Sinorhizobium fredii NGR234: one gene and its partner. The main gene of each other region encodes a partner of the protein of the gene in region 2 in a complex. Links are inferred from orthologs where the notes say so. Each region holds a gene or a part of one and is shown on either strand. Other genes may lie near its edges.

What was found.
Region 1: the proteins of NGR_RS24775 (region 2) and accD are in contact, whole or in part, in a solved structure (PDB 8UXZ), measured with the Escherichia coli proteins. The link is inferred for Sinorhizobium fredii NGR234 from one-to-one orthologs.

What each region holds. Positions count from the first base shown.
Region 1 is NC_012587.1:3,568,255-3,571,500, reverse strand. Bases 1-2,928 are described here. They hold accD (acetyl-CoA carboxylase, carboxyltransferase subunit beta), read right to left. Parts: upstream 1,958-2,928; coding sequence 1,043-1,957; downstream 1-1,042. Other genes in these bases: trpB (tryptophan synthase subunit beta), read right to left, coding at 2,854-2,928; trpA (tryptophan synthase subunit alpha), read right to left, coding at 2,009-2,848; NGR_RS28015 (bifunctional folylpolyglutamate synthase/dihydrofolate synthase), read right to left, coding at 1-904. Also shown: more of trpB, read right to left, coding at 2,929-3,246.
Region 2 is NC_012587.1:2,836,586-2,839,747, forward strand. The notes cover bases 304-3,147. They hold NGR_RS24775 (acetyl-CoA carboxylase carboxyltransferase subunit alpha), read left to right. Parts: upstream 304-1,170; coding sequence 1,171-2,124; downstream 2,125-3,147. Other genes in these bases: xerD (site-specific tyrosine recombinase XerD), read left to right, coding at 304-1,107; NGR_RS24780 (L,D-transpeptidase family protein), read left to right, coding at 2,394-3,147. Outside these bases: NGR_RS32445 (hypothetical protein), read left to right, coding at 20-169; more of xerD, read left to right, coding at 166-303; more of NGR_RS24780, read left to right, coding at 3,148-3,162. UniProt on the Escherichia coli protein: Component of the acetyl coenzyme A carboxylase (ACC) complex. First, biotin carboxylase catalyzes the carboxylation of biotin on its carrier protein (BCCP) and then the CO(2) group is transferred by the carboxyltransferase to acetyl-CoA to form malonyl-CoA.

The DNA of each region.
Region 1 (3,246 bases), 730 kb from region 2 along the record:
GACGCTGCAGCCGCCCCGGCCACTCGACGCCCGCCAGGCCCTTCTCGATCGCCGCCTCGGGAACGTCGAATCCGGCCGCCCGGACGGCACGGATCGCCGCCGCGGCATTGGCATATTGGTGCCGGCCCGGCAGGCGCGGCAGCGGCAGGTCGGCAAGCCCGTTCTCGTCCTGGAAGATCAGCCTGCCGAACTCTTCATGCGCCATGAAATCCTGACCGTAGACGGACGTCGGGCAGCCGAGCCGTTCGGCGGTATCGACGAGCACGTCGCGCACGCCGTCTTCCTCCTGATGGCCGATCACCACCGGGCAGCCGCGCTTCATGATTCCGGCCTTTTCCGCGGCGATCAGTTCGACCCGGTCGCCGAGATAGGCCTGGTGGTCGAGCGAGATCGGCATGATGACGGAAACGGCCGGCCGGGCGATGACGTTGGTCGCATCGAAGCGACCGCCAAGACCGACCTCGAGGATCACGACATCGGCCGGATGCTCGGCGAACAGGACGAAGGTGACCGCCGTCAGGATTTCGAAGACGGTGATCTTCTGGCCGGCATTGGCTTCCGCCACGCGGCGTACCGCATCGGCGAGGACCGGGTCGCTGACAAGCGCACCCTTGCCGCCCTTGGCACCGAGCCGATAGCGTTCGTGCCAGTTCACCAGATGCGGCGATGTGTGCACATGGACGCTGAGGCCGGCCGCCTCGAGGATCGCCCGCGAAAACGCGGTGACGGAGCCCTTGCCGTTGGTACCGGCGACATGGATGATCGGCGGCAGGCGAGTCTCAGGGTTTCCCAGCGCCGCCAGCAGCCGCGTGATCCTGTCGAGCGACAGGTCGAAGCCCTTGGGATGGAGGGCAAGAAGCTTCTCGATCTCCTGCGCCGCCTCGCTGACCTGTGCCGCCGCCATGTTCCTGCCTCGAAAAAGATGATCCGCGCAGGATTCCTTAAAACGGAATCGCAGCAAATCAAAACACTTACAGCGACACCTGCGCCTCCGAACGGACGCGCAGCACTCAATGTGGTGTCGGATTGGGTCGGGCGGCGATCAGGCCCGGGCTGCGACCGGCAAGGCCGAAACCTGGGAGCCGCTTTCACGCCTTGCCGCCTCCACCGGCTTCTTCATCAGGATCTTCAGCACGCGCGCAAGGGTCGCCGGGAGGTCGTGGCGCTTGACGACCATGTCGACCATGCCGTGCTCCAGGAGGTATTCGGAGGTCTGGAAGCCGTCGGGCAGCTTCTCGCGCAGCGTCTGCTCGATGACCCGCTTGCCGGCAAAGCCGATCTCCGCACCGGGTTCGGCGAGGTGGATGTCGCCCAGCATCGCATAGGATGCGGTTACGCCACCGGTGGTGGGGTTGGTGAGCACGACGATATAGGGAAGCCCCGCTTCCTTTAGCAGGTTCACCGCGACCGTGGTGCGCGGAAGCTGCATCAGCGACAGGATGCCTTCCTGCATGCGGGCGCCACCCGAGGCCGGGAACATCACCAGCGGGCATTTTTCGGCAATCGCCTTCTCGAAGGCCCTGATGATCGCTTCGCCGGCCGCCATGCCGAGCGAGCCGCCGATGAAGTTGAACTCGTGCACGACCGCGACCAGCTTGACGCCCTGGACGAGGCCAAGGCCGGCGACGATCGTGTCCTCGAGCTCGGTCTTGGCGCGGCTGTCGCGCAGGCGGTCGAGATATTTCTTCGAATCGCGGAACTTCAGCGGATCCTGCGCCACCTTCGGCTGCGGCAGCGTTTCATAGATTCCACCATCGAAAAGATCTTTGAGACGGGCTCTGGCCGGCATCTTCATGTGATGGCCGGACTGCGGGATGACCCACTTGTTCTCTTCGAGATCGCGATGGAACACCATCTCGCCGGTTTCAGGGCACTTGATCCAGAGGTTCTCCGGAACTTCCCTGCGGCCAAGCATCGAATTGATCTTCGGCCGAACGTAGTTTGTGATCCAGTTCACTTAGTAGACTCCTGAAGCTGTCCTTCGGCTTCTGCGCGCCAATATGGGCGATTATTCGGCTGCTGCAAGGCGTGCCGCCCGCACCCCGGCCGAAAGGCCCCGAACCAGCGCCTCGACGCCCGGCACCGTCGCCTCGGTGACGCGGCCTTCTTCCGTCAAGCTCGAGGCGATCTGGTTGACGATCGCCGTCCCCACCACGACACCGTCGGCAGAGGCGCCGATCACCCGCGCATGCTCGGCGGTCTTGACGCCGAAACCGACGCAGACAGGCAGCGACGTGTGCGACTTGATCCGCGCCACCGCACCGGCGATCCGCGACGGATCGGGCAGAGCGGAACCGGTGATGCCGGTCATCGAGACGTAATAGACGAAACCGGAGGTATTTTCGAGAACCTTGGGCAGGCGGCGGTCGTCGGTCGTTGGCGTTGCCAGGCGGATGAAGCTGATGCCCTTCTTGAGCGCCGGGATGCACAGCTCGTCGTCCATTTCCGGCGGCAGATCGACGACGATCAGCCCGTCGACGCCGGCTTCGACGGCATCGTTCAAGAACCGCTCGACGCCATAGATATAGATCGGGTTGTAGTAGCCCATCAGCACGATAGGGGTGCGCTGGTCCTCGGCCCGGAAGCGGCGGGCGAGTTCGAGCGTCTTGGCAAGCGTCTGTCCGGCTTTGAGCGCGCGCTGGCCGGCGAGTTGGATCGCCGGGCCGTCGGCCATCGGATCGGAAAAGGGAACGCCGAGCTCGATCACGTCGGCGCCGGCCTTCGGCAGCGCCTGCATGATCGAAAGCGACGTCTCGAAATCGGGATCGCCGCCCATGAAATAAGTGACAAGAACTGGACGGCCCTCTGCCGCAACGTCGGCGAACCTCTGTTCCATGCGTGCGGTCATACTCGTTACTGCCCCATTCCCAGAATTTTGCCGACGGTGAAGATGTCCTTGTCGCCGCGACCGGAGAGATTCATCAGGATGATCTCGTCCTTGCCCATTTTCGGCGCGCGCTTGATGACCTCGGCGAGCGCATGCGACGGCTCGAGCGCCGGGATGATGCCTTCAAGGCGGGTCAACGTCTGGAAGGCTTCGAGCGCCTCATGGTCCATGATCGGCACATATTCGACCCGGCCGATATCGTTGAGCCAGGCATGTTCCGGACCGATGCCCGGATAATCGAGACCGGCCGAGATGGAGTGGCCTTCCTTGATCTGGCCGTCGCCGTCCTGAAGCAGGTAGGTGCGGTTGCCGTGCAGCACGCCCGGAGAGCCGGCGGTGATCGAGGCACAGTGCTCGTC
Region 2 (3,162 bases):
CCGCGTACTGGAGACTGAAATGCCAACCCTCTTCCGGTTCCTGTTCTTCTGCGCCATCGTGGCCGGCATGATCTATGGAACCATGGTGGCGCTCGTCACCTTCGTCGAGCCGGTGGAGCGCGACGTCACGGTGCGCATTCCATCCGAACGGGTCAACAAGCCGCAATGACGGATCTTTCGGAAGCCCATCTCGAAGCTTTCCTGGAAATGATGAGCGCCGAGCGCGGTGCGGCGATCAACACGCTGCAATCCTACGAACGCGATCTCAGGGACGCGCTCGCCTTCCTGCGCTCGTCAGGGGCACGGCTCAACAGTGCGACGGCCGACGATCTGAAACGCTATCTCTCGCACCTGGCCGGCGAGGGCTTCAAATCGTCCTCGCAGGCGCGCCGGCTGTCGGCGCTCCGGCAATTCTACAAGTTCCTCTATGCGGAGGGGCTGCGCGGCGATGACCCGACCGGCATCCTGGATGCGCCCAAGAAGGCGCGTGCCCTGCCCAAAACGCTCAGCATAGACGACGTCACCCGACTGATCGGCCAAGCCGAGGCGGAAGCCGCCGCCGGCGGCGAGGACGCCTTCGCGCGGCTTCGCATGCACGCACTGATCGAGCTTCTCTATGCGACCGGCATGCGCGTCAGCGAGCTCGTCTCGCTGCCTGCGAGCGTGCTTGCGCAGAATGGCCGCTTCCTGGTGATCCGCGGCAAGGGCAACAAGGAACGGCTTGTGCCGCTGTCGCAGGCGGCGATCCGCGCTATGCGGACGTACGGCGACGCGCTGCGCAGGAGAGCGGCGGAAGCGGAGAGCCCCTGGCTGTTCCCCTCCTCCGGCAAATCCGGCCACCTGCCGCGCCAGGTCTTCGCCCGCGACCTCAAGAGTCTCGCCGCGCGCGCCGGTATCAGGGTCGCCGTGATCTCGCCGCACGTGCTGCGCCACGCCTTCGCCAGCCATCTGCTGGCCAATGGCGCCGACCTCCGCGCCGTGCAGGAGCTGCTCGGTCATTCGGACATTTCGACGACACAAATCTATACGCATGTGCTGGAAGAACGGCTGCACGAGCTGGTGCAAAACCACCACCCCCTTGCCAAACAGGCGAAAAAACAGGATTAGGACCGGCGGGCAGGTTGGCTTTGCCGGACGGTCCTTGTCGCAAAACGATCGGAAACGCATCTCATGCACAACTATCTCGACTTCGAAAAACCCATCTCTGATCTCGAGGGCAAGATCCTCGAATTGAAGAAGCTTGCCGGCGAAGACGAGAGCGTAAACACGTCCGACGAGGTCGCGCGCCTCGAAGGACGCGTCCGCGATGCGATGATGGAGATCTATTCCAAGCTGTCGCCCTGGCAGAAGACGCAGGTCGCGCGCCACCCGTCCCGGCCGCATTTCCTCGACTATGCCGCGGAGCTCTTCACCGAGTTCACGCCCCTTGCCGGCGACCGCAATTTCGCCAATGACGATGCCATCCAGGCGGGCCTGGCGCGGTTCCGCGGCGCACCGGTTGCGGTGATCGGCCAGGAAAAGGGCAACGACACCAAGTCGCGCATCAAGCACAATTTCGGCAGTCCACGCCCCGAGGGCTACCGCAAGGCGGTCCGCGTCATGGAAATGGCCGATCGGTTCGGCCTGCCGCTGATCACGCTGGTCGACACCGCCGGCGCCTATCCCGGCGTTAACGCCGAGGAGCGCGGCCAGGCCGAGGCGATCGCCCGCTCGACCGAAATGTGTCTCAACGTCAAGGTGCCGATCGTCACCGTCGTGATCGGCGAAGGCGGTTCCGGCGGCGCCATCGCCATCGCCACCGGCAATCGCGTCTATATGCTGGAGCATTCGATCTACAGCGTCATCTCGCCGGAAGGTGCGGCCTCGATCCTCTGGCGCGACTCGACGCGCGCCAAGGAAGCGGCCAGCAACATGAAGATCACTGCCGAGGACCTGAAGTCGCTCGGCGTCATCGACGGCATCATTCCCGAACCGGTCGGCGGCGCCCATCGCGATCCGCAGGCCGTGATCGGCCGCACCGGCACGGTCATTGCCGATGCGCTGAAGGAGCTGTCCGGGCGCAACGGCGACGAGCTTAGGGCGGATCGCCGGCAAAAATACCTGAATATCGGCCGGAATCTTTGACCGGACGAGGCGGCGAACCGCGTTTCGCCTTAACCTTGGTCGGGATCCAGGATTAACCATTGCGATCAAGTTGCCACGCATGGCAACCGGAAATCGGGACTATGGCCAAATCTTGGCCATATTCATGGGGTCATGAGAAACGGCCGTTCGCAGGGGGCGCCTGCACGGTTAAGATTTCGTGAAGAATAATGTCTTACTGATTCGTTGATGCCTCTTCTTTGCGGATGAGGTGTGCACGGATGGAATCTGGCTAAAACGGGCTTTTGCCAATGCGTTTCAGGAATCTTGTCATCACCACCGCCATCGCCGCCGGGCTCGCCGGCTGCACGAACGAAACGCTCGATTCGGTCAACCTCTCCTCCGTCAAGAACAAGACGGAATACCAGCTGTCCAGCAAGATGGTCAGCAAGATGAGCGAGCTGGGGATGCAGAAGACGTCCCCGATCCTCTTGCGCATATTCAAGGAAGAGGGAACGCTCGAGGTCTGGAAGGCGAATACGTCAAGCCGCTTCCAGCTTCTGAAGAGCTACAAGATCTGCGCCTGGTCGGGAAAGCTCGGCCCCAAGGTGAAGGAGGGCGACCGTCAGGCGCCGGAAGGCTTCTATCCGCTCTATCCGCACCAGATGAATCCCAATTCGAATTACTATCTGGCGATCAATACCGGCTTCCCGAACGCCTATGACAAGGCGAACGGCCGCAGCGGCACGCATCTGATGATCCACGGCGCCTGCTCGTCGTCGGGCTGCTATTCGATGACGGACGAGCAGATCATCGAGATCTTCGCCCTGGCACGCGACGCCTTCAAGGGCGGCCAGGAGAGCGTCCAGTTGCAGGCCTTCCCCTACCGGATGACCGCGGAAAACATGGCGCGCCACCGGGACAATCCGAATATCGAGTTCTGGAAGATGCTGAAGGTCGGCTACGACCAGTTCGAGGTGACCAAGCGTCCCCCGCAGGTCAATGTCTGCGAGAGGAAGTACGTCTTCAACCAACAGACCGACGGCAGCTTCAATCCATCCGGCCAGTGCCCGGCCATGT